Regions from separate parts of the Serratia sp. EC4 genome, predicted to be linked through region 1. Evidence: riboswitches for the same ligand, from Rfam matches in the RefSeq annotation. Region 1 holds a riboswitch; each other region holds the start of a gene.
What was found. A riboswitch is a leader RNA that binds a small molecule or an ion and turns the genes downstream of it on or off. The one in region 1 is predicted to bind thiamine pyrophosphate.
Positions count from the first base shown of each region.

Region 2: another riboswitch for thiamine pyrophosphate. It lies ahead of thiB (thiamine ABC transporter substrate binding subunit); the one in region 1 lies ahead of thiC (phosphomethylpyrimidine synthase ThiC).
Region 3: another riboswitch for thiamine pyrophosphate. It lies ahead of thiM (hydroxyethylthiazole kinase); the one in region 1 lies ahead of thiC (phosphomethylpyrimidine synthase ThiC).
Region 4: another riboswitch for thiamine pyrophosphate. It lies ahead of ACP39K_RS04360 (TenA family protein); the one in region 1 lies ahead of thiC (phosphomethylpyrimidine synthase ThiC).

Region 1 is NZ_JBNIDE010000016.1:19,678-25,503, forward strand. It holds gene thiE (thiamine phosphate synthase) at 1-119, opposite strand, end outside; gene thiC (phosphomethylpyrimidine synthase ThiC) at 112-2,055, opposite strand; TPP riboswitch at 2,170-2,294, opposite strand; gene ACP39K_RS23860 (Rsd/AlgQ family anti-sigma factor) at 2,334-2,837, opposite strand; gene nudC (NAD(+) diphosphatase) at 2,939-3,706, shown strand; gene hemE (uroporphyrinogen decarboxylase) at 3,745-4,809, shown strand; gene nfi (deoxyribonuclease V) at 4,819-5,505, shown strand; gene ACP39K_RS23880 (YjaG family protein) at 5,554-5,826, shown strand, end outside.
Region 2 is NZ_JBNIDE010000004.1:139,327-145,152, reverse strand. It holds gene thiP (thiamine/thiamine pyrophosphate ABC transporter permease ThiP) at 1-1,293, opposite strand, end outside; gene thiB (thiamine ABC transporter substrate binding subunit) at 1,269-2,255, opposite strand; TPP riboswitch at 2,313-2,431, opposite strand; gene sgrR (HTH-type transcriptional regulator SgrR) at 2,469-4,130, opposite strand; gene sgrT (glucose uptake inhibitor SgrT) at 4,221-4,394, shown strand; gene ACP39K_RS14140 (sugar efflux transporter) at 4,549-5,745, shown strand.
Region 3 is NZ_JBNIDE010000009.1:94,931-100,756, forward strand. It holds gene gutQ (arabinose-5-phosphate isomerase GutQ) at 1-642, shown strand, start outside; gene ACP39K_RS20520 (inhibitor of vertebrate lysozyme family protein) at 684-1,142, opposite strand; gene thiD (bifunctional hydroxymethylpyrimidine kinase/phosphomethylpyrimidine kinase) at 1,227-2,027, opposite strand; gene thiM (hydroxyethylthiazole kinase) at 2,027-2,818, opposite strand; TPP riboswitch at 2,854-2,950, opposite strand; gene ACP39K_RS20535 (TetR/AcrR family transcriptional regulator) at 3,042-3,656, opposite strand; gene ACP39K_RS20540 (YtcA family lipoprotein) at 3,874-4,137, shown strand; gene mdtN (multidrug transporter subunit MdtN) at 4,148-5,185, shown strand; gene ACP39K_RS20550 (FUSC family protein) at 5,190-5,826, shown strand, end outside.
Region 4 is NZ_JBNIDE010000001.1:922,607-928,432, forward strand. It holds gene ACP39K_RS04350 (SDR family NAD(P)-dependent oxidoreductase) at 1-361, opposite strand, end outside; gene ACP39K_RS04355 (LLM class flavin-dependent oxidoreductase) at 375-1,397, opposite strand; TPP riboswitch at 1,547-1,649, shown strand; gene ACP39K_RS04360 (TenA family protein) at 1,712-2,395, shown strand; gene ACP39K_RS04365 (ABC transporter ATP-binding protein) at 2,392-3,132, shown strand; gene ACP39K_RS04370 (ABC transporter permease) at 3,129-3,896, shown strand; gene ACP39K_RS04375 (ABC transporter substrate-binding protein) at 3,932-4,867, shown strand; gene ACP39K_RS04380 (transporter substrate-binding domain-containing protein) at 4,868-5,608, opposite strand.

The DNA of each region.
Region 1 (5,826 bases):
AGCTGGATGGTGGTGACGCCGGCCTCAAGCAGGCGAGCGATCCATTCCACGCTGTCGACGACCGGGTAGAGCCCCAGTTTGTAGGGCGTCGCCGGGAAGGGGGTCGTGATATCAGTCATTGCTTGTCTCCTCTTGCAGCGTGCCGGCGCTGTGATACAGCTCGCTGCCGCGGGCGCGGAACTCGGCGGACATTTTCTCCATGCCGGTCAGTTGCACTTCGATCGGCTTGGCGACCTCCTGGGCGGCGGCGTAGTCGCGCACCTCCTGCGAAATCTTCATCGAGCAGAATTTCGGCCCGCACATCGAGCAGAAGTGGGCGACCTTGCCGGATTCCTGCGGCAGGGTTTCGTCGTGATAGGCGCGCGCGGTGGCCGGATCGAGCGCCAGATTGAACTGATCTTCCCAGCGGAATTCGAAACGCGCCTTGGACATGGCGTTATCGCGGATCTGCGCGCCCGGATGGCCTTTGGCCAGATCGGCGGCGTGAGCGGCGATCTTGTAGGTGATCAGGCCCTGTTTGACGTCTTCTTTGTTCGGCAGGCCGAGGTGCTCTTTCGGCGTGACGTAACACAGCATGGCGCAGCCGAACCAGCCGATCATCGCCGCGCCGATGCCGGAAGTGAAATGGTCATAGCCCGGGGCGATATCGGTGGTCAGCGGGCCGAGGGTGTAGAACGGCGCTTCGTGGCAATGTTCCAGCTCTTCGGTCATGTTGCGGCGGATCATCTGCATCGGCACGTGGCCCGGGCCTTCGATCATCACCTGCACGTCGTATTCCCAGGCGATTTTGGTCAGCTCGCCCAGCGTATGCAGCTCTGCGAACTGGGCCTCGTCGTTGGCGTCCTGAATCGAGCCGGGGCGCAGGCCGTCGCCGAGCGACAGCGAAACGTCGTAGGCGGCGCAGATCTCGCAGATTTCGCGGAAGTGCTGATAGAGGAAGTTTTCCTGATGGTGCGACAGACACCATTTGGCCATGATCGAGCCGCCGCGCGACACGATGCCGGTCAGGCGTTTGGCGGTCATCGGCACGTAGCGCAGCAGCACGCCGGCGTGGATGGTGAAATAATCGACCCCTTGTTCAGCCTGTTCCAGCAGCGTATCGCGGAACATCTCCCAGGTGAGGTTTTCTGCCACGCCGTTGACCTTCTCCAGTGCCTGGTAGATCGGCACGGTGCCGATGGGCACCGGGCTGTTGCGCAGGATCCACTCGCGGGTTTCGTGAATATAGCGGCCGGTGGAGAGATCCATCACGGTGTCCGCGCCCCAGCGGGTGGCCCACACCAGCTTCTCCACCTCTTCTTCGATCGACGAGGTGACCGCCGAGTTGCCGATATTGGCGTTCACCTTCACCAGGAAATTGCGGCCGATGATCATCGGCTCCGCCTCCGGATGGTTGATGTTGGCGGGAATGATGGCGCGGCCGGCGGCCACTTCCTGGCGCACGAACTCCGGCGTGATGTTGTCCGGCAGGTTGGCGCCCCAGCTTTGGCCCGGATGCTGGTGGCGCAGCACCTCGCCGCGAATGCGCTCGCGCCCCATGTTTTCACGGATGGCGATAAACTCCATCTCTGGGGTGACGATGCCGGCGCGGGCATAGTGCAGCTGGGTCACACGCTTGCCCGGCAGCGCTTTGCGCGGCAGCGGCAGATGCTCGAAGCGCAGGTGATCCAGCCCCTCGTCCGCCAGCCGCTGCTGGGTGAAGCCGGAGCTGGCGCCGCTCAGGGTCGCAGTATCGCCGCGCGCGTCGATCCAGCCGGCACGCAGTTTGGCCAGGCCGGCGTGCACATCGAGCTTGGCCTGCGGATCGCCGTAGGGGCCGGCGGTGTCATATACCGGGATCGCCTCGTTGGGTTCATACTGCGGGCTATCTTTGCTGCCGCCGACCAGGGTCGGACTGAGCTGAATTTCGCGCATCGGCACCTGGATATCGCGGCGCGAGCCCTGCAGGTAGATGCGGCGTGAGTTTGGGAAAGCCATGCCTTGCAGCGTGTCGATAAACTGCTGGGCGGCTTCGCGTTGCGCTTTACGGGCGCGCGGTGGATTAACGTTAGACATAGCAAGTTCCTACCAGTGTGTTGGGTTGGGAAAGTTGCTTGTCTGGAGCTCGGAGGGAGTAATGATGGTGGCCGATAAGGCAGGGCGCCCGCAAGGGGAAGGCCGTGCCTATGGCGATAGATTACTCTTGTTCCCTTCGCGGGTATTAACCCGATCAGGTTCCGCGGATCCCGAATTAACGGTCTCAGCCTGGCTGATTCGATGAACAAATCAGGCGCTAGGCACTCCGACAAGATGCCCCCCAGTATAGGAGGGATAAGAAAAAAAACTATAAAATTTTAACGCGCCGGATCCAGTGTCTGGTCCGGCAGCGGTTGCTGCGCGGCTTCCGCTTCCAGTTGGATCAGCTTATCTTCCAGCGCAAAGCGCGCCGCCAGCGTTTCGCCGATATCCGACAAGGCCTGGTGGAATTCCAGACAAACTTCCTGATCGATATCCACTTCGGTATAGCGATCGTGGAACGCCATGATCTGTTCGGTATTGGCCCACAGCTTGGGGTAGATGTTCACCGCCAGCGACATTTTCGGACTGGCTGCGCCTTCCACTTGTTTGATAATTCTGTCATAGATATGAAAATGCCCTGCGGAGAGGTAATCCACCAGGTTGTGGCAAAAGTTCTCCAGCGCTTTTTCATTCAGCGGCGTATGCTTTTCTTTATTCGGTTTGAGGCCTACCAGCGTGCAGTAGGCGACCAGCAACTGCTTGCGGGCCTGAAGCCATTGATCAACTAATTCATTACTACCGCCAACGCGCTGAGTCAGCCTTTCCAAACGGTTGAGCATGTTTGACTCCGTGTAAGTAACAAAAGTAACCGGTAAGTTATTAAAATGTAACAAAGCCGATTTGTAGAGTGCCAGTGAAGCTGAGGTTGTGCAACAACGATATGGAACTTGCATTAACGGGCAATGAAAACGGCTGGTGGATCGTCAGCCATGAAAGCAAACTTTGGTTACCGAACGGTGAATTGCCGTCGGGGACTGCCGCCGCCCTCGGGCTGCAGGGCCATATGGCGCGCGTCATCGGTGAGTGGGAGGGCGCGCCGGTCTGGCTGGTGCGCCAGGCGATGCCGCGGGAGATGGGGTCGGTACGTCAGCTGTTGGATCAGGATCGCGGTCTGTTCCAGCTGGCCGGGCGCGGCGTGCAGCTGGCGGACTTCTACCGCTCCCATCGCTATTGCGGCTACTGCGGCCATGAGATGCACCTCAGCCGCACCGAAAGCGCCTGCCTGTGCGGCCATTGCAAAGAACGCTACTACCCGCAGATCGCGCCCTGCGTGATCGTCGCCATTCGGCGCGAGGATCAGATCCTGCTGGCGCAGCACGTGCGCCATCGCGGCGGCATTCACACGGTGCTGGCCGGCTTCGTCGAAGTGGGCGAAACGCTGGAGCAAGCGGTGGCGCGCGAAGTGATGGAAGAGAGCAATATTGAAATCAAGAACCTGCGCTACGTCACGTCACAACCCTGGCCGTTTCCGCACTCGCTGATGATGGCCTTTATGGCCGATTACCACCAGGGTGAGATTCGTCACGATCCCAAGGAGCTGCTCAATGCCGGCTGGTATCGTTACGACCAACTGCCGCTGTTGCCGCCGCCCGGCACCGTGGCGCGCCGGTTGATTGAGGACACCGTGGCGCTGTGCCGGGCAGAATAATGTACAATGGCCGGCAGATTATTAAGGGAGCCCCATAAATGACTGAGTTGAAGAACGATCGTTACCTGCGCGCGCTGTTGCGCCAGCCGGTGGATGTGACCCCCGTATGGATGATGCGCCAGGCCGGTCGTTATTTACCGGAGTACAAGGCGACTCGCGCCCAGGCCGGTGATTTCATGTCGCTGTGCAAGAACGCGGAGCTGGCCTGTGAGGTTACGCTGCAGCCGCTGCGCCGCTATGCGCTGGACGCCGCCATCCTGTTCTCCGATATTCTCACCATTCCCGACGCCATGGGGCTCGGCCTGTACTTTGAAGCCGGCGAAGGCCCGCGTTTCAGCTCCCCCGTCACCTGCCGCGCCGACGTCGACAAACTGCCGGTGTTCGATCCGGAAGTGGAGCTGGGCTATGTGATGAACGCGGTGCGCACCATTCGCCGCGAGCTGAAGGGCGAAGTGCCGCTGATCGGCTTCTCCGGCAGCCCGTGGACGCTGGCTACCTATATGGTTGAGGGCGGCAGCAGCAAGGCCTTCACCAAGCTGAAGAAGATGATGTATGCCGAACCGGCCACGCTGCACCTGTTGCTGGACAAGCTGGCGGACAGCGTGATCCTGTATCTCAATGCCCAGATCAAGGCCGGCGCGCAGTCGGTGATGGTGTTCGACACCTGGGGCGGCGTGCTGACCGGGCGCGATTACCGCGAGTTCTCGTTGCACTACATGCACAAGATCGTCGATGGCCTGCTGCGTGAAAATGACGGCCGCCGCGTGCCGGTGACGCTGTTTACCAAAGGCGGTGGGCAGTGGTTGGAGGCGATGGCCGCCACCGGCTGCGATGCGCTGGGGCTGGACTGGACCACCGATATCGCCGACGCGCGTCGGCGCGTGGGCGACAAAGTGGCGCTGCAGGGCAATATGGATCCGTCGATGCTTTATGCTTCTCCGGCGCGCATCGCGGACGAAGTGGAGACCATTCTGGCCGGTTTCGGCCACGGCAACGGTCATGTGTTCAACCTGGGCCACGGCATCCATCAGGATGTGCCACCGGAGCACGCCGGGGCCTTCGTCGAGGCGGTACACGCGCAGTCGGCGAAATACCACCGTTAAGGATCCGATGTGACCGATATGGCGGCTCTGCGCGCCGAACAGCTGCGGCGCGCCGCTGAAGTCATTCGCTACGACGATCTGCCGGCCGAACTGCCGGCGTTCATCGCCGGCGCCGATGTGGGCTTCGAGCAAGAGGGCGCGGTGACGCGCGCCGCCATCGCCATCCTGCGCTATCCGTCGCTGGAGCTGGTGGAGTATCAGGTGGCGCGCATCGCTACCGTCATGCCTTATATCCCGGGTTTCCTGTCGTTTCGCGAATACCCGGCGCTGCTGGCCGCCTGGGCGCAGCTGCGGCAAAAACCGGGGCTGATCTTCGTTGATGGCCACGGCGTTTCACATCCGCGGCGCCTTGGCGTCGCCAGCCATTTCGGCCTGCTGGTCGATGTGCCGACCATCGGCGTGGCCAAGAAGCGCCTGTGCGGCAAATTCGCGCCGCTGGACGCCGCCGTCGGCGCGCTGGCGCCGTTGGAAGATAAGGGTGAACAGCTGGGTTGGGTATGGCGCAGCAAGGCGCGTTGCAACCCGCTGTTCATCTCTACCGGTCACCGCGTGGGCGCCGACAGCGCGCTGGCGTGGGTGCAGCGCTGCATGGCGGGCTACCGTTTGCCGGAGCCGACCCGTTGGGCCGACGCCATTGCTTCGCGCCGTCCGGCGTTTCAGCGGTGGTTGCAGCAGCATCCGGAGGTGTCGCCATGAGCGATTTCGGGTACACTGCGCCGCAGATAACGCGTAAGAGAGTAAAGCATGCTACGTAACCCGATTCATTTACGTCTGGAACGGCTCGAGGGCTGGCAACATTTGACCTTTATGGCCAGTTTGTGCGAGCGTATGTACCCGAATTACCAGATGTTCTGCAAACAGACCGAGTTCGGCGATCCGGCGGTTTATCGCCGCATTCTGGATTTGGTGTGGGAAACGCTGGTGGTGAAGGACGCCAAGGTCAACTTCGACAGCCAGCTCGAGAAGTTGGAAGAGGCGATTCCGTCGGCGGAAGATTACGATCTTTACGGCGTTTAC
Region 2 (5,826 bases), on a different contig from region 1:
GAGGTCGCGCATCGGGTTCTCCAACACCTTTAGCGCGTAGGGCACCGCCATCAGCGCATTGGTGAGGATCACCAGCGCATAGGGCGACTGCGGCAACCCAATTGTATCGCTCAGCAGCAGGAAGAAGCCGGTGGCCAGCACGATGCCCGGCATCGCCAGGATCACCATGCCGCTCAGCTCCAGCGCCTGGCCGCCGCGCAGCTGCTGCCGCAGTTTCAGCTCGCGGCTGCTCCACAGCAGCATCATCGTGAGCGCCACGCACAGCAGCCCGGCGCCGAGGGCGATGCGCAGCGACGTGAACAGCGCCTGCCACAGCACCGGCTGGCGCAGCACGCTGACAATGGCCTGATTGGCGCCGTCGGCGATCACCGCCAGCAGAGGCGGCAGCAGCAGCAGCAGGGCGGCGGCGATCAGCAGAAAATCGCTGATGCGCCGCCACAGGCTGTCTTCCGGATTGCGCCAGCGCTGGGCGTGGGTATGCCCCACCGGCAATGCCTGGCTCAGGCGCTGACTGATCAACACCAGCCCGAGACAACAGCCCAGCTGGATCAGCGCCAGCATGGCGGCACGCCCCAGATCGTAGTCGTAACTCAGCGCCTGGTAGATCGCCAGTTCGATGGTGGTGGCCTGCGGCCCGCCGCCCAGCGACAGCACGGTGGCGAAGCTGGCGAAACACAGCATGAAGATCAGCGCGCCGCTCGGCAGGATCTGGCGACGCAGCGCCGGCCATTCGACGAAGCGGAACTGCTGCCAGCCGTTCATACCCAGTTGGGCGGCCAGCTGGCGCTGCTCCACCGGAATGTTCTCCAGCGCCTGCAGCAACAGGCGGGTGGCCAGCGGCAGGTTAAAGAACAGGTGCGCCAGCAGAATGCCCTGCAGCCCGTAGGGCGAGAAGCCATACTCGACGCCCAGCCAGCCGCACAGCGTCGCCAGCCAGCCCTGGCGCCCATAGACGCTGAGCAGGCCGAACACCGCCACCAGCACCGGCAGCACCAGCGTCATGGCGCACAGCCGCAGCAGCAGCTGCCGGCCGGGGAAACGGCGGCGATAGAGCGCACGCGCCAGCAGAACGGCGGGCAGCACCGAAATCAGCGCCGACAACAGCGCCTGCCAGAAGGTGAAGCGCACCACGTGCCACAGGTAACTGTCCTGCCACAGGCCGCGCCAGTCGCTGTCCGGCGCGTGACGCCACAGTGAGCCCATCGCCAGTGCGGCGACCAGCAGGATCACGCCGGCGGCCAGCAGCCCCGGCCAGAGCCAGCGGGGGATCAGCGGCTGACGGCGGTTTGCCATGCCCGGATCCAACCGCCGCGTTGTTTGGCCACCTCTTCAGCGCTGTATTGCAGCGCGGTCTGCGGCACGTTCATCTGCTCAAAACCGACGGGCAGCGGGGTGTTGATCACCGGGTACATCCAGTTGCCGGTCGGGATGGTGTTCTGGAATGCCGGCGTCACCATGAACTGCATGAAGCGCTCGGCCAGCTCAGGCTGTTTGGCGGCTTTCAGCTTGCCCGCCACTTCCACCTGCAGGTAGTGGCCTTCGCTGAACGTGGCGGCGGCGTAAAGGTCTTTTTTCTCTTCGATCAGGTGATAGGCCGGAGAAGTGGTGTAGCTGAGCACCAGGTCGCCTTCGCCTTTCAGGAACAGGCCGTAGGCCTCGCTCCAGCCTTTGGTGACGGTGACGGTCTTCTTCGCCAGCTGCTGCCAGGCGGCTGGCGCCTTGTCGCCATACACTTTTTGCATCCACAGCAGCAGGCCGAGCCCCGGCGTGCTGGTGCGCGGATCTTCGTAGATCACTTTCCAGTTGCGGTCGCCGCTGACCAGCTCCTGCAGGCTTTTCGGCGGGTTCTTCAGTTTTTCTTTGTTGTAGACGAAGGCGAAGTACCCGTAGTCGTAAGGCACGAAGGTCGCGTCCTGCCAGCCGCCCGGCACCGTCAGCTTGGCGGTGTCGACGCCGCTCGGCGCGAACAGGCCGGTTTGCTGCGCCGCCTGCAGCAGGTTGTTGTCCAGCCCCAGCACCACGTCGGCGGCGCTGTTTTTGCCTTCCATGCGCAGGCGGTTCAGCAGCGAGACGCCGTCTTCCAGCGCGACGAACTTCAGTTCACAGCCGCATTCGGCTTCGAAGGCTTTTTTCACCGCCGGGCCAGGGCCCCAGTCGGCGGCGAAGGAATCATAGGTGTAAACCGTCAGCGTCGGCTTGGCGAACGCCGGCGCGGCGCACAGCAGCAATAAGCAGGGCAGATATTTTTTGACCACGTTGCACTCCTGAAAAATAAGGGGGCAAGGGCATCTGAGGGGGCGAGGCGGCGTCGCCGGTTCGCTGGGCTCAAATCCCTCCGCCGGTATTGACCGGATCAGGTTCGACGGGTGTGCTCTCAGCGGAAAATCGGGCTTATTAGGCGGCCCGGCTCTCCGCACCCCGTTGAGACGGCGCTATTGTAAAGATTAACCGACTTGGGCGAAAGGCGCTTATGTCTCCGGCGGGGCAAACCAGGCGGACTTGAAGTCGAACCAGCCGAGGGTGTTCATCCGCACGCCGCGCATGCTGCGCTGGCCGTGCAGCTGCAGCCAGTGGTGGAACAGCGGATGCAACTGGTGGTTGCTGACCAGACGCTGGCAGAACTCCGCCAGCGGCAAGCGGTTGGCGCGCCACAGCGCTGCGTCCTGCGCCAGATCTTCGTTCATGCAGTGCTGCATCAGCGGCAGTTCGTACAGCGTGGCGAACAGCGAAAACTCCAGCGGCAGATAGAAGTTGGCGCTGCCGAGCCACAGATCGCTGCGCGCGTCGCCCTGGTGCCAGGTGGCGTAATCCACGCTTTGCACGATCAGGCGGATGCCGTGCTGCGCCAGCAGCGGTTCAATCGCCTGGCGAATGGCGTGAAACTCCGAATGCTCATTGAAGTGGGTCATCGTCAGTTCGGTCAACCCCGCCGGTTTGGGTTGCTGCGCCAGCGCGCGGTTGTGGTGCCAGCGGGGCAGCAGGCCGTACGCCGGCGACCAGTAGCGCTGGTAGAGCGGCCCGGCGCGGCTCAGCAGCGAAATGGGGTTGATCAATTCGCACAGCCAGCTGCGAATGGCGGGGTCGGCGGCCAGCGGGGAGCGCTGATCGAACAGCAAGAAATAACAGCCCTCTTCCAGTCGGCTTTCCAGTTCGTTTTTGCCGGTTTCATCGCCCTGCAGCTGCACGCCGGAGTGCACCAACTCTTCGGAGAACTCCGGCAGCACCCAGATGTTCACCTCGTCGATCAGCGCCCGGTAGCCGAAATAGTCGTCGAAAGCGTGGATCTTCATCTGGCTGGGAAGATTGCGCACCACGCGGTAGGGGCCGGTGCCGACCGGATGGCGGGCGAAATCCGGCAGTTCGCGCCATTCACGCGGCAGGATCATGGCCTGCACGCTGCCCAGCAGCCAGGGCAGCCAGTGGTCGGGGCTGCGCAGATGCACGTCGATAACGAACGGCGTCGGCGAGGTGACGCTCTCGATATGCGAGAACAGCGGTTGCGCGGTCAGACGCGAGAGGGATGTGATGACGTCCGCCATCTCCAGCTCGCGGCCGTGATGAAAATGGATCGCCGGGCGCAGGTAAAACCGCCAGTGCAGCGGCGTCAGCGCCTGCCAATGGTGGGACAGATCGGACTCCAGTTCCCCGTTTTCCTCATTTATGCGCGTCAGGCCGTTGAAGATCTGGCGCGCCAAATGGGTTTCCGAACGCCGCAGCGCCGAGCCGGGCAGCAGGTTGTACAACTGCCGGTAGTAGAGCACCCGCAGGATGTGTTTCCCCTGGCGGAAGCTGCGCCCCAGCTGCGACAGCAGCATCTGGCGCACCACGTTTTTGTCGCCCACCAGTTGCACCAGCTGATCGATGCGATCCTGTTCCAGCAACTCCTCGGCCCGCTGTTGCTGCAGCGCCAGGCCGGTGTAGTGGAAGGTTAGCCGCGAACGCTTGCCGCGCCCCGACTCCGCCTGCCAGGTGAGCCAGCCTTCACGCTGCATGGCGCTCAGCAGGGAGCGCACGTGGCGCCGCGAGCAGCTGAGCACCTCCGCCAGATCCTGCAGCGTGGTGTCGGTGGTTTCACCGTGGCAGCGCTGCCACAGGCGGATGAACTGCTGCTGCAATCTGGACGTGGACATAAAAGAGGAACACTCCCGCTTCAACTCGTCAATTTTTCTTTCCCTATATTACGCCGATAATTTTCATCAATGAAAGGGGAGGGCGTAATCATGAAAGCTTTCTTATCCAAATCGTTCTATCAGCGCTATTTCAGCGCGGTCCGCCGCCAGCGCGCCGACTGGCTGAGCGTGGTGCCCGAACAGGCGCGGCTGGCGATGCTGGCGCATCTGACGCAATGGGACATTAAAGAGATGACCGATAAGCAGTATCGCGAGCACCTGTAGGGGCTGCGGCAACAAGTTTCTGAGTAATGGTGCTGTTTCACCAGCCAGTGGGGCGACCCACTGGTTTTTTTATGCGCGGTCATGGCGATGCGCTTGCTTTTTCCTCGCCGTGGCCTAAGGTTCTTTCTTCTGCTTTGAGGTCAGGGAAGACGATATGCAACGCCTGAGCCGGTTGTCACTGCGCATTAACCCCATCTTCGCCGCCTTCCTGCTGATCGCTTTTCTCTCCGGCATCGCCGGCGCGTTGCTGACGCCGACGCTCAGTCTGTTTCTGACCACCGAAGTCAAAGTGCGGCCGCTGTGGGTCGGGCTGTTTTACACCGCCAACGCGGTGGCCGGCATCGTGGTCAGCTTCCTGCTGGCCAAACGTTCCGACACCCGCGGCGATCGGCGCAGGCTGATCCTGCTGTGCTGCCTGATGGCGGTCGGCAACTGCCTGCTGTTCGCCTTTAACCGCGATTACCTGACGCTGATCACCGCCGGGGTGCTGATGTCCGCCGTTGCCAACACCGCCATGCCGCAAATTTTCGCGTTGGCGCGGGAATACGCCGACAGCGAGGCGCGTGAAGTGGTGATGTTCAGCTCGGTGATGCGCGCCCAGCTTTCGCTGGCGTGGGTGATCGGCCCGCCGCTGTCGTTTGCGCTGGCGCTGAACTACGGGTTCACCGTGATGTTCCTGATCGCCGCCGCCACCTTCGCGGTTTGCGTGCTGCTGGTGGGATTTATGCTGCCTTCGGTGCCGCGTGCGGCGGAGAATGGGGGGCCGCAGGGCGGGATGTCTGCGCCGATCGCGCCCGCCAGCGCCTGGCGCAATCGCGATGTGCGGCTGCTGTTCATCGCTTCGATGCTGATGTGGACCTGCAATACCTTGTATATCATCGATATGCCGCTGTATATCACCGCCGATCTCGGGTTGCCGGAAGGGCTGGCCGGGGTGCTGATGGGCACTGCCGCCGGGTTGGAAATCCCGGCAATGCTACTGGCCGGTTATTACGTCAAACGCTTCGGCAAGCGCAACATGATGCTGCTGGCGGTGGCGGCGGGCGTGCTGTTTTATCTCGGGCTGACGGTGTTGGCGACCAAGCCGGCCCTGATCGCGCTGCAGCTGCTTAACGCGGTGTTTATCGGCATCGTCGCCGGTATCGGCATGCTCTATTTTCAGGATTTGATGCCGGGCCGGCCGGGCGCCGCCACCACGCTGTTCACCAACAGCATCTCTACCGGGGTGATCCTGGCCGGGGTGCTGCAGGGCGCGCTGGTGGAGAATTTCGGTCATGGTTCGGTGTATTGGATGGCGGCGCTGCTGGCGCTGGCGGCGCTCGGGATGAGCGCCAAAGTGCGTGAAGTGTGAGGTTAAACGACGGCATTCTTGATGCAAGTCATTGAGAAGGCTAAGCCGGACGCTCAAGCTGAAGGCATATGGCGCGCGATC
Region 3 (5,826 bases), on a different contig from region 1:
CTGCCGCTGCTGGCGGAGAACGGCATTCCGGTGATCGCCGTTACCGGCGGCAAAGAGTCGCCGCTGGCGCAGGCCGCGGCCTGCGTGCTGGATATCGGCGTCGAGCGCGAAGCCTGCCCGATGGGGCTGGCGCCCACCTCCAGCGCGGTCAACACCCTGATGATGGGCGACGCCCTGGCGATGGCGCTGATGCGCCAGCGCGGTTTCAACGCGGAAGACTTCGCCCGATCGCACCCGGGCGGCAGCCTGGGCGCGCGTCTGCTGAACCGCGTGCATCACCTGATGCGCACCGGCGATCGCCTGCCGCGCGTGAGCGAAAGCGCCAACGTGATGGAGGCGATGCTGGAACTGAGCCGCACCGGGCTGGGGTTGGTAGCGGTCTGCGACGCGCAGCAGCGGGTGGTGGGCGTATTTACCGACGGCGACCTGCGCCGCTGGCTGGTGAAGGGCAACAGCCTGCAGGATCCGCTCAGCCCGGCGATCACCCGCCCCGGCTATCGGCTGCCAGAGCAGTGGCGCGCCGGGGAGGCGCTGGAAGCGCTGCACGAACAACACATCAGCGCGGCTCCGGTGGTCGATATGGACGGCGTGCTGGTGGGGGCGCTCAACCTGCACGATCTGCATCAGGCCGGCATCGGCTGATCAACGCCGGGGGGCGCCATCACCAGCGCCCCCCGGTCAGATCATTTCCAATCGGGATTGTTCTCGAACTGCTGCTTCAGCAGCGCTTTCATGTCGTCATTCGGCTTGCCGAGCCACTGGTACTTGGCATACTTCTTCGGATGATCGACGGCTTCCGGCCGATCTTCCACTTCCACCCGCACGCCCCAGGCCTGGGATTTGTCCGCGCTGAACGCCACGATCAAAAAGTTATTGCCGCAGTCGTGGGGCTTGCACAGGTTGCCGACCAGATACTCTTTGCCCTTCCAGTTCAGATTCTGCGCCGGCGTAGAGGTGCCGACGCCCTTGCGCGCCCAGCCCGGCATCCGCGCCTGGCCTTTGACCATGTTTTGCCAGCTGGCCTGATACCCCGGCTGCTGAATCAAATCCGATGTGGTGACGATTTGTTGGGCAAAGCTGCCCGCGCTGAAGCTGAGCAGTGCGCCAAAGAGGGCGCAACGCAGCGCCTGGTGTCCCGTCATAGTCCTTCTCCCTAGGTTAAATCAGGTTTCGCCCATAAAACCGGGCCTGAACTAGTCAGACCACGGTTGCGGCAAAAAGTTGACTCACCACCAGGCGTGAAAATGATGCACCGGCCCGATGCCGTGCCCCACTTCCAGCGTATCCGCCTGTTGCAGCGCTTGTTGCAGGTAGCCCTTGGCGGCGGCCACCGTGGCCGCCCAGTCGGCATGGCGCGGACGCAGCGCCGCCAGCGCGGCCGAGAGCGTGCAACCGGTGCCGTGGGTATGGCGGGTGGCGACGCGCGGCGCGGTAAAGCGCTGCTCGCCTTCGGCGGTAAACAGCCAGTCCGGGCTCTCGCTTTCGCTCAGGTGGCCGCCCTTCATCAGCACCGCTCGGCAGCCCATCGCCAGCAGCGCCCGCCCCTGCTCGCGCATCTGCGCTTCATCTTCCGCCGGCGCGCACGCCAGCAGCGCCGCCGCTTCCGGCAGGTTCGGCGTAATGATCGACACCAGCGGCAACAGCTCGCGTCGAATCGACGCCACCGCCTCCGGGGCCAGCAACGGATCGCCGCTTTTCGCCAGCATCACGGTGTCCAGCACCACGAATTCCGGCCGGTAATGGCGCAGCCGTTCGGCCACCGCCTGCACGATATCGGCGTTGGCCAGCATGCCGATCTTGACGCTGTCGATGCGCACGTCGCTGAACACCGAGTCCAGCTGCGCGGCGACAAACGCCGGATCGATGTAATACACCGACTGCACGCCGCGGGTATTCTGCGCCACCAGCGCGGTGATCACCGAGGTGCCGTAGGCGCCAAGCGCCGAGAAGGCCTTCAGATCGGCCTGAATGCCGGCACCGCCGCTGGGATCGGTGCCGGCGATGGTCAGCGCGTTAATGCGTTTCATCACAGATCCTCCCCGCGCAGCTGATACAGGGCGTCGAGGAACGCCGGCGTAAAACTGCCCGGCCCGGCGGCCTGCCTGGCCGCGAGGCCGCCGCAGTGGGACATCACCCGGCAGGCGGCCGCCACATTGTCCAGGCGATCGCCCGGCAGGGCGCAAAACGCCGCCGCCACCGCCGACAGCGCGCAGCCGGTGCCCACCACCCGCGTCATCAGCGAGGAGCCGCCTTCGATCGCCCAATCGCGTTGGCCGTCGGTGACGTAATCCACCGCGCCGGTGACCGCTACTACCGCACCGCTGCGCTGCGCCAGCTCACGCGCGGCGGGCAATGCCGCCAAGGAATCGTCGCCGCTGTCCACGCCGCGGCCGCTGGCCAGCAACCCGCTGAGCGCCATGATTTCCGAGGCGTTGCCGCGTATCGCCGCCGGTTTCTCGTCCAGCAGCTGTTTGGCGAAGGCGGTGCGGTAGGAGAGCGCGCCAACCGCCACCGGATCCAGCGTCCAGGGCTTGCCGGCCTGATTGGCGGCGGCCACCGCCGCGCGCATCGATTCGGCGCGCAGCGCGTTGAGGGTGCCGACGTTGATCAGCAGGCCGTCGGCCAGCGCGCTGAACTGCGCCGCCTCTTGCGGCTCCACCACCATCGCCGGGGAGGCGCCGAGCGCCAGCAGCACGTTGGCGGTCAGCGATTGCACCACTTCGTTGGTCAGGCAGTGGATCAGCGGAGGCCGCTGTTGGAATTGAGTCAGGCAGGCCGCGGCGCGAGCGCCGGGTAGTGCATCAGGTCGAGCGATCATATTCCTCCCAACCGGCGTTCAAGAAGGCGGCGCCGGTTGGGCGGCCGTGACTTCCCTACGCTGGCATTATCCAGATCAGGTAATACGGGTATTTCTCAGCCTTCACGCAGAAGGGCACCCCGAGTCATGAAAATCAATAGGTTGTGATCAACGTTGCGTTAATCCCTGAGCGGGATCATGCCAGCGGCGGCGCGGACAAACAAGCGAATAAATTCGCTCGCGCCTAAGCGATGTTGCCCTCTTTTCCCGCCAGATACAGGCTCAGCACGCCGGGCAGCTCCGCCAACGTAAACGCCACGCTCTGCGGCGCCGTTTTGAAGATGTGATGCAAGGTGCCGGCCACCAGGCTTTGCAACAGCCGGGTTTGCTGCAGGATCTCCGTCTCGGCGGTCTCGGGGCGACGCAGCTGCAGCACTCGGGCGATCAGCGCCAGGAAGCTGGACTTTTCGTCCGGCAGGTTCATTTCCCGCATCACCGGCAGGTAGTCGGCGTGCTCGCGCAGGTATTGCGCATAGGGTGAAAACAGCCGCTGGATCACCGCTTCAGCGGAGAGGTGCCGCCACTCGTCGTCGCTGGCCAGCGCCATGTCGCGCACCAGCGCCTCGATCGATTCGGTATGCCGATCCGCCAGCGCCTTGATCACCGCGTGGCGATCGGGGAAAAAGTGATACATCGAGCCGATGGAGGTTTTGGCGTGTTTGGCCAGCCGCTGCATGCTGAGCGCCGCCAGGCCATCCTGCGCCACGATCGCCGCCGCTGAATCCAGAATGGTTTGTACGCGTTGCCGCCCTCTTTCCTGCTGCGGCTCTCGCCCGGTGATGTGTTCGTCGATTTGCATATTCGTTTCTGCCCGCTGTCATCAACGCATTATACCCATTTGCCGCCGCGAAGGCAGGGTGACACAAAAAACTAGATTAACCCCTCTAGTTTAGAGTAGAGTATTTATTCTAGTTTCCCCTTGCGCAAGCATGGGGGTGACAAACAGTGACCTCACTCACTGAAAAAGAGTCATTTCATTCGGCCCGTCGACCAAGCCAATCGCCAGAGAACGCCCTATGCCCGACAAAAAACTGCTTATCACCTGCCTGACCGCGCTGTTGCTCACCGGGTGCTCGCCGGCACCGTCCATGGTGGTGTTCGGCGCTTCGTTCCCCGACTGGCTGTTTTGCCTGTGCGGCGGCGTGGCGGGCATGGTGGCGATCCACCTGCTGCTGCGCACCCCGGAAAAACGCGCCTGGCTGGCGCCGCAGCTGCTGACGTATCCGGCGCTGACCGCGCTGATCGCCATGCTGACCTGGTTACTGGTTTTCCCCCACTGAGACTGACGCCATGACCCAACCACAAACCTCCAACAAGCGCAGACTGCTGGTGCTTACCATCCTGGCGTTGACGCTCATCGTGGCCGCCGTCGTCGTCTGGCGGGTGGAAAACGCCCCCACTACCGACGATGCCTACGCCTATGCCGACACCATCGACGTAGTGCCGGAGGTGAACGGCCGCATCATCGAGATGCCGATCCGCGACAACCAGGAAGTGCGGCAAGGCGATCTGCTGTTCCGCATCGATCCGCGCCCTTACCAGGACGCGCTGGCGGCCAGCGAAGCGCGCCTGATCACGCTGAATGAACAGATCAAGCTGACGCAGCGTTCGGTCAACGCGCAGCAGTACAATGCCGAATCGATGAACGCCATCGTCAAACGCTCGCAGGCGCTGGTGGCGCAGGCGACCGACACCCTCAACCGCCGGCAGAAGCTGCTCGGCAAGAACTACGTTTCGGCGGAAGAAGTGGAAACCGCCCGCACCTCCCAGCGCTCGGCGCAGGCGGAACTGCAGGCCGCATTGCTGCAGGCGAAACAGGCGGAAGCCGCCGTCAGCGGCGTCGAAGCCCTGGTCGCGCAGCGTGCCGAAGTGCAGGCCGACATCGCCATCGCCAAACTGAACCTGGAGTTCACCGAGGTGAGAGCGCCGTTCGACGGCCGCATCGCCTCCCTGAAAACCACCGTAGGCCAATATGCCTCCAGCGCCAAACCGGTGTTCACGCTGATCGACACCCGCCACTGGTACGTGGTCGCCAACTTCCGCGAAACCGACCTGAAGGGCGTGCATCCCGGCGTGCCGGCCACGCTGTATTTAATGAGCGACGCCGGCCAGACCTTCAGTGGCAAGGTGGAATCGATCAGCTACGGCGTGCAGCCCGACGACGGCGGCACAGTGCTGGGCGGGCTGCCCAACGTGTCGCGCAACATCAACTGGGTGCACGTTTCGCAGCGCTTCCCGGTCAAGATCGCGGTAGAAGCCCCCAACCCGGCGCTGTTCCGCGTGGGCGCTTCGGCGGTGGCCAAGCTGAACCTGCGCCATGAAGAATAAAACGATGTCTCACGGCTGGCTGTCCCAGTTGATCGACGAGCTGCGCCCTTCGGACAGCCGCATCAACCTGGTGATCCGCGCCCTGCTCTCCAGCGCGATCGCCATCGTGATCTCGCAGACGCTGCAGGTGCCGTGGCTGGCGCTGTCGCTGATCGCTGTCTTCTTTATCACGCAGTCCAATATCGTGATCACCCGCGCAATCGGCATCCTGTTTTTCGTCAGCTCCACGCTGGCGATCGGCGCCGCTATCCTGGTGCTGAAATTCACCTACGACTACCCGATGCTGCGCATCCTGCTCTCCAGCGCGCTGTTTTTCCTCAGCGTGTTCCTGATGCGGGTGACCAAGGTTGGGGTGCTGTTCTTCCTGATGGCGCTGGTGGTGATCTACACGCAAAGCTTTGTCGATCTCACTCCGCAGGCGGAAGTGGTGATACGGCTGGTGCTGTGGGTATGGGTGGCGATCAACTACGCCATCCTGCTCACCCTGATCGTCAATACCCTGCTGCTGCCGGCTGAACCGCTGAAACAGCTAAAGGGCCGGATGAACGCGGTGTTGGACGAAACCCGCGCTATGTTGGCCAACGGCGGCGAGACGCGCGATCTGAGCGCCATCTCGCAGCACGCCACCGAGCTGCATAAGC
Region 4 (5,826 bases), on a different contig from region 1:
CAAAATGCATGCTGCTGCTCAGGTAGACGATACGCTTGGGGCGTTCGATCAGGGCCGTCAGCAGGTAGGGCGCCATGACGTTCACCGGCATCACCTGCGGCCCGGTAAACATGCCGGCATTGTGGATCACCGCGTCCGGGCGGCCGAGGCGATTGACCTGCTCGGCAAGCTGCCGGATCTGCTGCACATCGGACAGATCGCCGATCGCCGCCTGCGCGCCCCGATCCAGCAAATCGCGCACCGCGGCCAAACGGCCAGGCTCACGCGCATGCAGGATCACCTGATGCCCTTCGTCCAACAGCGTTTGCGCGGCGGCGCGGCCCAGCCCGTCGACCGAGCCGGTAATGAAAATGCGTGACATGCCACTCCTCCGTTTAGCGCCAGCCGAGCGCCGGCGCGACATGGGTTAAAATCGATTCGATGACGTGCGCGTTGTAATCCACGCCCAGTTGGTTAGGCACGGTCAGCAGCAAGGTATCCGCTTCGGCGATGGCCTCGTCCTGCGCCAGCTGCTCGATCAGCACATCCGGCTCAGCGGCATAGCTGCGGCCGAAGATCGCCCGGGTCTGCGCGTCGATATACCCCAGCTGATCGCCCTCCTTGCCGCCGCCGCCGAAGTAGTTGCGATCCCGCTGATCCACCAGCGCGAAGATGCTGCGGCTCACGGAAACCCGCGGCTCGCGCGCATGGCCCGCCTCTTGCCAGGCGGCGCGATAGGCGCGGATCTGCTTGGCCTGCTGGATGTGGAAGGGCTCGCCGGTCTCGTCGTTCTTGAGCGTCGAGCTTTGCAGATGCATGCCCAGCTTCGCCGCCCAGACAGCGGTGGCGTTCGAACCGGCGCCCCACCAGATGCGATCGCGCAGCCCGGCGGAAAACGGCTCCGGCCGCAGCAGCCCAGGCGGATTCGGGAACATCGGCTGCGGATTGGGTTCGGCGAACCCTTCACCGCGCAGCGCTTCCAGGAACACTTCGGTATGGCGGCGGGCCATGTCCGCGTCGGTCTCGCCGTCGGCCGGGGCATAGCCGAAATAACGCCAGCCGTCGATCACCTGCTCCGGCGAACCACGGCTGATGCCGAGCTGCAGCCGCCCGCCGGCGATCAGATCCGCCGCGCCGGCGTCCTCCACCATGTACAGCGGGTTTTCATAACGCATGTCGATCACGCCGGTGCCGATCTCGATGCGTTGGGTTTTGGCGCCGATGGCGGCCAACAGCGGGAACGGCGATCCCAGCTGGCGCGCGAAGTGGTGCACGCGAAAATAGGCGCCGTCCGCCCCCAGATCTTCGGCGGCGACCGCCAGATCGATGGACTGCAGCAGCGCATCCGCTGCGGAACGGGTGCCGGACTGGGCGGAAGGCGACCAGTGGCCAAACGAGAGAAAACCAATTTTTTTCATCGGGCATCATCCTCAGAGGCAAAACATGGGCCTACAGTGACAAAAACCGCGCGCTCTGCGCCAGCAAAATCGCCCCCGATCGCACTAAACGAACCGATTGCCGCCGCGCCGCCCGGCGATTGTAATCAAAAAACAAATGTCGTATAACAGGCAGCTCCGAGGGGTGTCCTGTTACGGGCTGAGATGGCGCAAGCCGAACCCTTTGAACCTGATCTGGGTCATGCCAGCGAAGGGACGGTTAGGCAACCGCGCGATCACCCGTTGCCTGTTCATACCTCAGCGTGCCCGGATCTCCACTGACTCAAGGAGGTCCCATGTCCATCACTACCCTGTTCGAAAGCGGTCTTTACGGCCGGCTGCGCCGCCATGCCGGCAGCCACTGGCAAGATTACGTCGATCATCCGTTTCTGCAGCAGCTGGCCGCCGGCACCTTGCCTGAACGCGCTTTTCGCCGCTACCTGACCCAGGACTATCTGTTTCTGCTGCACTTCGCCCGCGCCTACGCGCTGCTGGTCAGCAAGCTGCGCACTCTGCCGGAGATGCGCGCCGCCACCGCCTCGCTCAACGGCATCGTCGCCGAACTGCCGCTGCACGTGGCCTACTGCGCCGAATGGGGGCTGAACGAAGCGCAGATCGCCGCCCAGCCGGAAGCGGCGGAAACCATGAACTACACCCGTTACGTGCTGGATATCGGCCATGCCGGCGACGCCCTCGATCTGCTGGCCGGCCTGCTGCCCTGCGTGGCCGGCTATGCCGAAATCGGCCTGCGGCTGCTGCACGATCCCGCCACTCAGATGGAGGGCAATCCTTACGCCTCCTGGATCCGCAACTACGGCGACGAGGGCTATCTGGCCGGCGTGCGCGCCGCCATCGAACTGCTGGAAACCGTTGGTCAGCAGCGCGGCGCACAGGGCCGCTTCACCGAGCTGGCGCAGATTTTCACCACCGCCACCCAGCTGGAGTCGGCATTTTGGCAGATGGGGCTGAACGCCTCATGACCTCCCCGCTTCTCCCGCCCGGCATCCAGGTGCGGGATCTCAGCCTGCGTTTCGGGCAGCAAATCGTCTTCGACCGGCTGAGCTTCGACATCGCCGGCGGCAGCTTCGTCGCCCTGCTCGGCGCCAGCGGCGCCGGCAAAACCAGCCTGCTGAAGATCATCGCCGGCCTGGCGCAGGCCAGCTCTGGCTCGGTGACCGGCAGCGACGGCCTGCCGATCGCCGGGCGCATCGCCTACATGGGGCAAAAAGACCTGCTCTACCCGTGGCTGACCGTTGAAGAGAACGTCGCCCTCGGTTCGCGGCTGCGCGGCGAAGCGCCGGATCGGGCGTGGACGGCGCACCTGCTCGAACGCGTAGGCCTGGCCGCGCATGGCCGCAGCCTGCCCGCCTCGCTGTCCGGCGGCATGCGCCAGCGCGCCGCCATCGCCCGCACGCTCTACGAACGCCAGCCGATCGTGCTGATGGACGAACCTTTTTCCGCGCTGGACGCCATTACCCGCGCCGAGATCCAGAGCCTGGCCGCCGAGCTGCTGGCGCAAAATACCGTGCTGTTGATCACCCACGATCCGATGGAAGCCTGCCGCCTGAGCCACCGGCTGCTGGTGCTGTCTCCCTGGCCGCTGGGCCTCGACGATACTCACCGCATCAGCGGGCTACCGCCGCGCGCGCCGGATGACGCCGACCTGCTGAAAAGCCAGGCCGAGCTGCTGCAGCAACTGGTGAGGGCGGCGCAATGAATATCGCCAAAGAGCGTGGACTCACCCGCCTGCGGCGCGGGCTGACGGTGTTCGTCGGCCTGCTGCTGCTGTGGTGGCTGGCGACGCAAAGCGGCATTCCGGCCTTTCTGCTGCCCACGCCGGGCGCTGTGGCGCAGGCGCTGTGGGACGGGCGCGGCTATCTCGCCTGGCACACGCTGGTCACCGCTTCGGAGATCGTCAGCGGGCTGGTGCTCGGCGTGTTGCTCGGCGCGGCACTGGCGCTGTGCATGATTTTCTCGCCGCGCCTGCAACGCTGGCTGATGCCGCTGGTGCTCACCAGCCAGGCGATACCGGTGTTCGCCCTGGCCCCGCTGCTGGTGCTGTGGTTCGGCTTCGGCATGAGCGCCAAGGTGGCGATGGCGGTGCTGGTGATCTTCTTTCCGGTGGTGTCGGCCTTTTTTGACGGGCTGCGCCGGGTCAACAACGACTATCTCGATCTGGCGCGCACGATGCGCGCTTCGCGCTGGGCGCAGCTGCGGCACGTGCGGCTGATGGCGGCGCTGCCGGCCTTCGGCTCCGGCCTGCGCATGGCCGCCGCGGTCGCGCCGATCGGCGCCATCATCGGCGAATGGGTCGGCTCGGCCGAAGGGCTGGGCTACGTGATGCTGAACGCCAACGCGCGCATGCAGACCGACGTCTGCTTCGCCGCGCTGTTTATTTTGGTGCTGATGACCGTGCTGCTGTGGGCCGCGGTGGATGCGCTGCTGCGGCGCCTGATCGCCTGGGCGCCGGAAAACGACTGATGATTGCAACCATAACCAGGGATAAAGGAACGACCATGATCAAACAAACCGTTTGCGGGCTGCTGCTGGGCGCCGCCCTCACCGGCCAGGCAGGCGCGGCCGACAAGCTGACGCTGGTGCTCGACTGGTACATCAACCCGGATCACGCGCCGATTATGGTGGCCGAGCAGATCGGCGCCTTCAAGGCCGCAGGGCTGGACGTCAAGATCGTGCCGCCGTCCGATCCGGCGCTGCCGCCGCGGCTGGTGGCCGCCAAACAGGCCGACCTCGCCATCACCTATCAACCGCAGTTGCACTTCTTCGCCGATCAGGGTCTGCCGTTGATGCGCATCGGCACGCTGATCAACACGCCGCTGAATACGGTGATCGCGCTGGATAAAAACATCACCTCGCCGGCGGATCTCAAGGGCAAAACGGTAGGTTACTCGGTCAGCGGCATCGAACAGGCGACGCTGGCCACCATGGTCGAACACGAGCGCCTCAAGCCGCAGGACATCAAGCTTATCAACGTCAACTTCCAGCTGACCAGCGCCCTGCTGGCAGGCCAGGTCGATGCGGTGATCGGCGGCTACCGCAACATCGAAGCGCTGGAGCTGAAGCTGCAGGGTAAAGAACCGGTGGTGTTCAACGTCGAAGATTACGGCGTGCCGGCCTACGACGAGCTGATCATCGTCGCCAACCGCGATGCGGTGAACGAGCCGAAAATCCGCAAATTCCTCGCCGCGCTGAAGCAAGGCAGCGACTACCTGCACGCGCACCCGCAGGACACCTGGCTGGCGTTCGCCAAGGCGCACCCGGAGCTGAATACCGAGCTGAACAAGCAGGCGTGGCAAGCCAGCCTGCCGCTGTTCGCGCGCGATCCGGCCAAGTTGGATCGCGCCCGCTACCAGGCTTACGAACAGTTCCTGTTCGACAACAAGCTGATCAAGAAAATCACCCCGGTGGAACAGTACGCGGTGGAGCTCGACTGATCACGCCGAGGCGGCCGGCGGCGCCACCGTCACCTCGCCCTGGCCGCTGCGCTGCAAGGCCGCCTTCACCAGCCCGTTGGCCTTGCAGCGTTCGATAAACGCGTTCACGTAGGCGGCGCCCTGCGTTTTTTGCCGCGGCACCGCCATCGCCTGGCGGATAGCGGTGAAATGCCCGTCCAGCACCCGGTAGCCGGGATGGGAGGCCGCGGCGGCCAACAGCGGTTGACGCACGCCGGCCGCCGCCTCCAGCCCCCGTTCGAAAAACAGCGCGATCGCCTCGGCGGAGGTTGCCGCCCGCACCAGCTGCGCCTGCTGCAGCGTGCGCGATAAAAACAGATCGTACGCCGCCCCCTGGCCGACCGCGATGCGCACCTCCGGCCGGTCGAGCTGCGCCGCCTCAAAGTAAGGCGCGTCGTTCGCCACCAGGTAAGTCCCCTCGATGATCACGTAGGGTTCGCTGAAAGCGATTTGCGCCGCGCGCACCGGCTCGATAGCCATAAACGCCAGGTTCCAGGCGCCGCTGTCCAGGTCGGCGAACACCTTGCCCGCCGCGTCATAGGTGACCAGTTCGAGCGCCACGCCCAGCTCCTGGGCCAGCGCGGCAGCCAGCTCCACCGAAGCGCCTTGCGGTTTACCGCCGGCCCCGGCCTGCGCCAGCACCGGATTGCCGTAGTTGATCGCCGCGCGCAACACGCCTTGCGGGGCCAGATCGTCGAGTACCGCTGCGGGGATTGTCTGCATACTTCCTCCTGAATGGCTGGTGGGCACACCGTCGTGGCGCTCATTAAGCGTAGAGCGAAACCTCCGACCAGCAAGCTTTCGCCGCCGAGGCCGCCGTCGGCGTGATTAACGTCACACTATTGTCATAAAAATGTACAATAGCCGCCGTTCGTCGCCGTAGCGGGAGATCGCGCGTTGTTCCGCCGCCGGCAATAGGCTATACCCTTCACTTTTCGCGC